Regions from separate parts of the Mesorhizobium sp. M1004 genome, predicted to be linked through region 2. Evidence: riboswitches for the same ligand, from Rfam matches in the RefSeq annotation. Region 2 holds a riboswitch; each other region holds the start of a gene.

Region 1 (2,192 bases), on a different contig from region 2:
ATGTCGCCAGCTGCAGCGGATAAGCCCGCCGCGTGCTGGGAAACCGGCTTTTAACGGCCGAAAAGGTTACGGTCGGCACCGTGGGCAGGCGCCTGCTCGGCTGGAGCCGACTTCTCAACCGAAGCGGTGTGGCCGCTGTCGGTCGGCGTAACCGCTGGCTGGTTGGCGCCGTTGGAACCGTAGTTGTCGCTGCCGGCGAAAGCGCTGCCGGAGATGGCCAAAACGGCGGCGGCAGCAAGGATGAGCTTTTTCATTTTCAAACACTCCTGAATTTTTTGGGATCCCGAGAGCGACGGGTTAGTCGCCCTTCTTTGGTCGGGATCAGCGATTGCCGTAGAGGTCGCGGTCGGCGCCCTGAACGACAGGCTGCTTGTCAGCGTGCGCCGGCTTCTGAATGGAAGCCGTATACGAGCTGTCGACCGAGACGGCTGGCTGGTTCGCACCATTGGAACCGTAATTGTCGCTACCGGCGAAGGCGCTGCCGGTGATCGCCAAAACGGCTGCGGCAGTGAGGAAGATCTTTTTCATTTTTAGTACTCCAGTTTGTCTGTCCGTCTAGCGGCGTGTCTTGGGAGGAATTCGCGTCGTTCGGACAGCCCCGATGTGGGAAAGCCATAGGCTGGTTTCCAATCACGAAGTTGTTCCGTGTGGACCACGGTCCTGCACCTTGAAATTGTGCCAGGAAGTTCCTCTATGGTCATTTATCGCATTGTTTTCAGTTGCTTATGTCGAACCGAGTGGTTCGCTCCGGTGTCGGTTTCCGGGCCGTCGTTCACACCGTCCTGCACGCATTGTCAACAGAAACGAACCGTTCGGTTCGATTAGAGATTGCTAATAGTAACTTTTCGATACCGTTGAGCCCTTTTTGCCCCCGATCGAACTGGATCCGCAGCGATTCGAAACGGCGATGATGGCGTCGCAAGAAACGTCTCAGCTCTTTGACCGGCGGCGGGGGGCGTATGCCGCGCGTGTCGCGCCGCATGGATATGATGTCGCTTTCATGCCGACGTCGCGATCGCTGCCGTGATTAGATGATCGCATCTCAGGTGCCGCTTCGTGACGACGCAGCGGAGAATTGGGAAGCCGGTCAGAATCCGGCGCTGCCCCCGCAACGGTGGTGGAGTTCAAGTCGCAACGGGAGACCACTGGGCAAGAGCCTGGGAAGGTGTCGCGATGGTCCGCAAGGACAACTCCAGAGCCCGGAAACCAGCCCGAGATGCCTAGACTCGACTGATCGCGGTGGGCGGTCAAGAGGTGGATAGTGCATGTCCGGAGCCGCGCCGGCCTGCGTCCGATCCTTCCTCCATCACCACCAAGTTCAGTCCTTAAACCACGAGGACAGAACTATGGATACGCGCAACGACATGCTGAGGCTCCTGAACGGCCGCAAGCAAGGCTTTTCGCTGGAACAGCCCTTCTACACCGACCCGGACTATTTCAAGCTCGACATGGAGCTCATCTGGTATCGCGACTGGCTGTTCATCGGCCATGATTGCGAACTGCCGAAGCCCGGCAGCTATATCACCGTGCAGATCGGCGATTATCCGGTGGTGCTGGTCCGCGACCAGAAGGGCAACATCAACGCCTTTCACAATTCCTGCCGCCATCGCGGCAGCCGTGTCTGCAACACTGAGAAGGGCATGGCGGCAAAGCTTGTCTGCCCCTATCACCAGTGGACCTACGAGCTTGACGGCCGGCTGCTGTTTGCCCGCCAGATGGCAGACGGTTTCGACAAGAGCCAGTTCGGCCTGAAGCCCGTCGCCTGCGAGAGCGTCGGCGGTTACATCTTCATCTGCCTGGCGAAAGAACCTGCCGACTTTGCGCCGATGCGCGCCATGATAGAGCCCTACCTCAAGCCGCACCAGCTGAATGAAGCCAAGGTCGCCTTCGAGAGCACCATCATCGAGAAGGGCAACTGGAAGCTGGTCTGGGAAAACAACCGCGAATGCTATCACTGCGCCGGCAATCATCCGGAGCTGTGCAAGACATTCCCCGAAGCGCCGACGGTGACCGGCGTGCAGGGCGCCGACAGCGATCCGGAGATGCTGGCGCACTGGGCGAAATGCGAGGCGGCGGGCCTGCCGAGCAAGTTCCGCATCGATCCGGCCGGGCAATACCGCGCCACCCGCGCGCCGCTGCTGCGCGATGCCGTCAGCTACACGATGTCCGGAAAGCGCGCGGTGACGAAGAAC
Region 2 (2,192 bases):
ACGGATTATTGAGGGCGATTAATCTCAGTTTGGCCATCGCAGTTGGTGATGACGCCTTGAACGTCTCGTGTTGCGGACCAGCACTGACAAGCACGGTAGAAAGATTTCACTACCGACGCCTACCGCACCGCGAAATCGGTTGGGGCCATCCTGCACACTTTCCGCAGCCTCGGTGTTGGCTCGGCGCTCGCGGATCACCAGCGTCCTTTGAGCGGTAGCGCTTTTCAGGTTGAGGTTAGAGTCCTCCGGTTGTTGTGGCTCCGCACGGCCTGCATTAGTTGGACAATGGGGGCAGCGGTGCAGCGGCGGCAAATGGACGACTCACTGTTGCAAAATGTTAGACAAGCGTAAAAGCGCGATGACATAACCACATAAACATTTCGTTATTCGTCATTGACAAGAGAAGGGATTGCTGTGATTGTCTGGCGTGTCGTGGTTCTCGCGTCCGGCGCTGCCGCAGCGGAGCTAAGAGGGAAGCCGGTGCGATGCCGGCGCTGCCCCCGCAACTGTTAGCGGCGAGCCAACCCCACTCATGTCACTGAGGCGAATACCCTCGGGAAGACGTGTAGAGGCTATGACCCCGCGAGCCAGGAGACCTGCCACGACGAATTACGTCCACGGGCGGGGTGTCTCGGTGGCCGCTGCAACCCGGGCGTGCCGGGCCTGCTAGCGCCTTCCTTGTCACCGACGCCCCAACCATCGGGGTATGACATGACTGTCTCTCAGCAAATTCCTGTAGCAACGCTCGGCGTGCCGCGCTTCGGTCGTCGGCGAGAACTGAAATTCGCCCTTGAAAGCTACTGGTCCGGAAAATCGTCCGCTGGCGACCTTCTTGGGACGTCGAAGGCACTCCGTGCCGCTAGCTGGGAGGAGCAGCGCGATCGCGGCGTGTCAAAAATCCCCTCGAACGACTTCTCGCTTTACGACCATGTGCTCGACACCGCAGCCACGGTCGGCGCCATTCCATCCCGGTACGGTTGGAATAGCGGCGAGGTCCCACTTGACATCTACTTCGCAATGGCGCGCGGCAACCAGGGTCAGACGGAGGATTGTGGACACGCTGGTCACCAGGAGGCGGCTCATGGACCTGGTGTAGCCGCGATGGAAATGACCAAGTGGTTTGACACCAACTACCACTACATTGTGCCGGAGCTCCATGATGATCAGACGTTCGCCCTCTCGTCAACGAAGCCGGTCGATTACTTCCTCGAGGCTAAAGCTCTCGGCATTCACACACGCCCAGTCATCCTTGGACCCATCACCTTCCTCAAGCTGGCGAAATCGCCTGCCGAAGGGTTCGGTCCCATCGCGCTCCTACCGCAGCTGCTGCCCGTACGAGCAGCTCCTGCAGAGGCTGAAGCTGTCGGGAGCCGACTGGGTCCAGATCGATGAGCCAGCGCTTGTCCTCGATCTGAACCCGAACGAACGAGCTGCGTTCGAATTCGCCTATGGCCAGCTGTCGAAAGCCGCGCCCGAGCTGAAGATCATGCTGGCTACGTATTTCGGGTCGCTGGGAGACAATCTCGAAACCGCGGTTTCTCTGCCCCTGGCCGGCCTGCATATTGATCTCGTGCGCGCTCCCGAGCAGCTGGAAACGGTGGGTCGGCTCGCTCCGAAGGATCTGGTGCTCTCGCTCGGCTTGATCGATGGCCGCAACGTCTGGCGTGCGAACCTGCCCGCCATTCTCGACCGCATCAAACCGATCGTCGCCGGCTGGCCCTTGGACCGCGTCGAAATCGCGCCTTCTTGCTCGATGCTGCATGTGCCGATTGACCTGCGCATGGAGACGGAACTCGAGGCCGACATCAGGTCGTGGCTCGCCTTCGCGGCCCAGAAGACCGACGAGCTGGTCTTGCTGGCCCGGGCCCTGTCCCAAGGCAGGGATGCGGTGGCAGGCGCGTTGAAAGCGACTGCCGAGGCTGCCGCCACTCGCGTGACGTCCACGAAGATCCATGACCCGCTTGTTGAGGGGCGGATCGCCAGCATTGACCATAGCATGAAGCGACGAGAGAGCGCTTTTGGCGAGCGCTCCAGAGTCCAGGCCGGCGCGCTCGGGCTGCCGCCGTTCCCGACGACGACAATCGGGTCCTTCCCGCAGACGCCGCAGGTACGCCGCGCGCGGGCCGATCATGCGAAGGGCCAGCTCAGCTATGTCGACTACGAGATCTTCCTGAAGAAGGAGATCGAGTCGG
Region 3 (2,192 bases), on a different contig from region 2:
TGCCGCCGACATCGACGAAGCCTTTTACACGCAACACGTTTTCCTGTTCGGCGGCGGTGGCGACGCGCTTGGCCAGGTCGTCGGGATTGGCGATCGAGGGGATGTCGACGATGAAGGTGTCGAAATCGTCATGCTCATGATCGAAAGCGCCGTCGTGATGCGACTTGCGGTTCTCGATGTCGTCTTCGACGGTGAGACCGAGGCCAAGCAGCACCGACGGGTCGACCTTGCCATGCGCAGTCGGCACGATTTTTACCGCGCGGGCGGAATGTTCATTGATGATGGCGTTGGCGCGGGCCGAACCGGGGGCGTCCATCAGATCGCTCTTCGACAGGATGATCAAATCGGCGCAGGCGATCTGGTCCTCGAACACTTCTTCGACAGGATCGTCATGGTCGAGCGTCTCGTCCTGAGCGCGCTGTGCCTGCAAAGCGTCCATGTCGTTGGCGACGCGGCCTTCGGCCAGCGCCGGGCCGTCTACCACGGCGATGACACCGTCGACGGTTACCCGGCTCTTCACGCTCGGCCACTGGAACGCCTGGACCAGCGGCTTGGGCAGAGCCAGGCCCGAGGTCTCGATCAGGATGTGGTCAACCTTCGGTGTCAGCGCGAGGATCTTGTCGAGGGCGGGCACGAAATCGTCGGCGACTGTACAGCAGATGCAGCCATTGGCCAGTTCGACGATGTTTTCCTCGGGGCAGGTGTCGATGCCGCAGCCTTTCAGGATTTCCCCGTCGATGCCGATGTCGCCGAACTCGTTGACGATGATGGCGATGCGCTTGCCGCCGGCATTTTCCAGGAGATGGCGGACCAGCGTCGTCTTGCCGGCGCCGAGGAAGCCTGTAACGACAGTGCAGGGAACACGGGAGAGGTTGGCGGCCGGGTTTGAAGCGTTCATCGTCAGTCCTTCAGCATGTCGAGGGGTGGGATGCGGGCAACGAGGCCGCGCTTGAGGCTATCGGGCCGGCCGCGCCACGGGATGAGGCCGTCGGCCGAAGTCGCGAAGAGCTTTGCGCCGGTAACGAGGTCGGCGCCGCTGGTTGCGGTCAGATCGCCGAAGACATAGCTCCAGCAGCCATCGCGCAGGATCGCGGCGCTGAGGCGGCGCTTGCAATTGCCGAGACATTCGGCGGTGCGGACCCGGATATCGCCGGCAGCGGCGCGGCCTGTGTCCTCAGCCAGCAATTCGCCGGCGCGCGGATGGGCGTCGGAACCGGTCTCATCGCGGCAGGAGGCGCAGACGATGACGGTCACGCCGGTCAGGGCGTCGTTGTCGCCGGACGCAATGTCCGTTGTGCCAGCCGAAAAACTGCTGTTCTGGTCCAAAAACCGTGCTCCTTGCCCGGAAACCCGCCAGGCGATCGGATACTTTGTCTCAGACGGCAGGTCTCCTGGCTCGCGAGTCATTGCCTTGGTTAGCCGCCTTCCCGGTGTTACCCAGTGGCTTTCGGCCTTGGCTCTTCGCTTACAGTTGCGGGGACAGCCGCGGATTTGGGATTTTTTCGTCCCGCACCGCATTCCCTCTTGGCCCTTGCCGTTGCGGGGCAGGGGACCGTCTGGAGCGGATTTTAGGCTTTTGCAGGCAGCGGTGTCAACGCACGGCTACGACATGGCGATGTCGGCAGGGGCTGTCATGTCCCGGCTTCCGGCAGTGCCAGGATGACCTGTCGGATAGCTTGATAGCCATCGCTATAGTCCCAGTCATGACCGACAGCCAGATTCTGTCCCTCATGCCAAACCGCGTTGTCCAGAAGGACTTCGGCACTAATCAGCGTGCCCTTCAAGCCTGCCAGAAAGGTCCGGACAAAATGGCTTCCGGGGGGTACCGAAGCTGTGAACAGCTTTTCCAGCTTGGCATAGAATGCTGGATAGCCTGGTGTCAGCGAGCATAGCTCGGTTGTGGCCTGGGAAATGACCGGGCCGCTATAGATTTTCCAGCGGGCATCTTTTCGCCAGATCTTCCAACTGGCGCTGCTTCGCTGCCAAAGCTCTATTTCGGCCTGCATGTTCTCGCAGACGTGATCGGCCAGTCCCTCAATGGCCACATGGAAAACACCACGGAGAAACTTTTCAAACGCCTGGTTCAGTTCCTGTTCGCGCGTGTCGCCGAAGCCAGCAAAGGATTCAATGACCGGCTGAACATCAAGCAGCGGAGAAAAAATGTAGATTTCCAGGACCAGCCGGTCAGAACT
Region 4 (2,192 bases), on a different contig from region 2:
AAGCCTCGCTATCCCAATAGGCCGATGACGGTAGCGTCGGTTCGGCCCGGCTCAGGCCGTTATAGGGGTCGCGCTCGCTCGGGTTGGGATGCATGGCTGGCTTCCTATGAAGCGTCAGCCGACACCCCGGCAAATCGTTTGTCAATCAGAGTGCCGCATTGCCGGTTGCAGGCGCGGCGCATAATCATGTCGTGGACATGGGACATTCGGAAATTGGGGGGATTCGGACGTGGCCGCACGACAGATGTCGCTTACGCCGGAGCTGGTCGCGCGCTGCTGGCGCGAGATCAGGGACCCCGGGCCGGATCCGGACGCGATGCATCTCGATGAAGCCGACTATGACGCGCTGCTGGATGAATTGCAGGTCGAACTCCCGGACAGCGAACCGCTATGGCTGTTCGGCTATGGATCGCTGATCTGGAAACCGGAAATAGATTATGTCGAGGACCGCGTTGCGCTGGCGCGCGGCTGGCATCGGTCCTTTTGCATGAACATGACGCGCTGGCGCGGCACCAAGGACAGCCCCGGCCTGATGATGGCGCTGGACCGTGGCGGACAATGCAAGGGCGTCGCCTTTCGGCTGACCGACAATAACCGGCGCGAGCAGTTGGGCCGGCTTTTCCGGCGCGAAGTCACGCTGAAGCCGACAAGCTACCGGCCGCGCATGCTCAAGCTTGCAAGCGAGGCCGGACCGCTCAGGGCATTGGCCTTCGTCATCAACCGCAACGGCCTGACCTATTCAGGACCGCTCGACGAGGGCAAGGTCGTCGAAAGGCTGGCAACGTCCTGCGGGCACTGGGGGTCGGGCGCCGACTATCTCTACAACACGGTGAAAAACCTTGAAGAGCGCGGCATTCACGATCGCCATCTGTGGCGGCTGCAGCGGCTGGTTGCCGAGCGGATCACCGCGTTGAAGCCGTAACGCCGCATGGCGCATTCGCGCTGTTGGCCGGCGGAATTTGGTTTGCCGGATGCGACCGTTTCAGCCTATAGTCATGCATGTCGTCGGTTCCGTTAGGGACCAAGAGGGAATGCGGTGAGGGCTGACTTGTTGCCCAATGCCGTGGCTGCCCCCGCAACTGTGTGCGGTAGTCCTCTCCAAGCCACTGGGGATTTTTTCTTCGGGAAGGTGGGGAAGGGCGCTGATCCGCGAGCCAGGAGACCTGCCGGCGACAGGGAACTGACTTCGATGCCCTCGGGTGGAGGGCGAAAGGACAAGATATGAATACCGCTTCCGTCTCCCTCGGCGCTTCCGTCTCCTCGCAGTCGCGCTTCATGCAGCTCGTGCTTAGCGCGTTTCTGGGCATTTTCGTCGTCGGCGTTGTCGGTTTCTCGCACATCGATGCGGTCCACAATGCGGCGCACGACTATCGCCATTCGATGGCGTTTCCCTGCCACTGACGAGGATCTGACATCATGAACCTGTTTCGCAACGTCGTGTTCATCGCGGCGATCGCAGGGCTCGTGGCCGGTGTCGCTCTCGCCTGCATGCAGGCCTACGCCACCGTGCCGCTGATCCTCAAGGCGGAGGTCTACGAAAAGGCTGGTGGCGGCCATGAGCATCAGCATGCCGCGGCGCCCGCCGCCAACGCTGCGGACACCGATGCCATGAGCACCGCCGCGCCGGCGGAAAATGCGGTGAGCAGCGCAGCACCGGCTGAAGCAGCCGCGCCGGCGGAGGACGAAGGCTGGGCGCCGGCCGACGGCTTCGAGCGTTTCGCCTTCAGTGTCGTCGCCAATATCGTCACCGGCATCGGCTTCGCGCTGGTCCTGGTGGCGGTTTCCGAGTTCGCCGGCGGCATCGGCAGCTGGCGCCAGGGCGTGTTCTGGGGTCTGGCGGGCTTTGCCGTGTTCACGCTGGCGCCGGGACTCGGCCTGCCGCCGGAACTGCCGGCAATGCCGGCGGCCGATCTCATACAGCGCCAGATCTGGTGGTGGGCAACGGTGATGGCAACCGCGATCGGCCTTGCCCTTATTACCTTCCGCACGTCGGCGCCCCTGACCGTGCTCGCCGTCCTCCTGATCGTCGCCCCGCATATTGTCGGCGCGCCGCAGCCTGACAGTTTCGTAACGCCGATCCCGGAGGGCCTGCATCATCAGTTCGTGGTGGCGGTGACGCTGACCAATCTGGTGTTCTGGCTGGTGCTCGGCGCAGTTGTCGGCATAGTGCACTCGCGCTTCACCGGCACCGC

What was found. Region 2 has a riboswitch for cobalamin ahead of metE (5-methyltetrahydropteroyltriglutamate--homocysteine S-methyltransferase). Riboswitches for the same ligand answer to the same signal wherever they lie in the genome.
Region 1: another riboswitch for cobalamin. It lies ahead of NKH54_RS05200 (aromatic ring-hydroxylating oxygenase subunit alpha); the one in region 2 lies ahead of metE (5-methyltetrahydropteroyltriglutamate--homocysteine S-methyltransferase).
Region 3: another riboswitch for cobalamin. It lies ahead of NKH54_RS30025 (DUF1636 family protein); the one in region 2 lies ahead of metE (5-methyltetrahydropteroyltriglutamate--homocysteine S-methyltransferase).
Region 4: another riboswitch for cobalamin. It lies ahead of NKH54_RS30265 (CbtB domain-containing protein); the one in region 2 lies ahead of metE (5-methyltetrahydropteroyltriglutamate--homocysteine S-methyltransferase).

What each region holds. Positions count from the first base shown of each region.
Region 1 is NZ_JAMYNB010000002.1:199,737-201,928, forward strand. Features, by position in the region: gene NKH54_RS05190 (DUF680 domain-containing protein) at 51-254, opposite strand; gene NKH54_RS05195 (DUF680 domain-containing protein) at 322-528, opposite strand; cobalamin riboswitch at 1,028-1,229, shown strand; gene NKH54_RS05200 (aromatic ring-hydroxylating oxygenase subunit alpha) at 1,347-2,192, shown strand, end outside.
Region 2 is NZ_JAMYNB010000015.1:30,507-32,698, reverse strand. Features, by position in the region: gene NKH54_RS26405 (hypothetical protein) at 1-22, shown strand, start outside; cobalamin riboswitch at 417-618, shown strand; partial or broken gene metE (5-methyltetrahydropteroyltriglutamate--homocysteine S-methyltransferase) at 712-2,192, shown strand, end outside.
Region 3 is NZ_JAMYNB010000023.1:12,027-14,218, forward strand. Features, by position in the region: gene cobW (cobalamin biosynthesis protein CobW) at 1-898, opposite strand, end outside; gene NKH54_RS30025 (DUF1636 family protein) at 901-1,326, opposite strand; cobalamin riboswitch at 1,365-1,572, opposite strand; gene NKH54_RS30030 (DUF6348 family protein) at 1,632-2,192, opposite strand, start outside.
Region 4 is NZ_JAMYNB010000023.1:58,514-60,705, forward strand. Features, by position in the region: gene NKH54_RS30255 (aromatic ring-hydroxylating oxygenase subunit alpha) at 1-94, opposite strand, end outside; gene NKH54_RS30260 (gamma-glutamylcyclotransferase) at 230-922, shown strand; cobalamin riboswitch at 990-1,185, shown strand; gene NKH54_RS30265 (CbtB domain-containing protein) at 1,222-1,401, shown strand; gene NKH54_RS30270 (CbtA family protein) at 1,417-2,192, shown strand, end outside.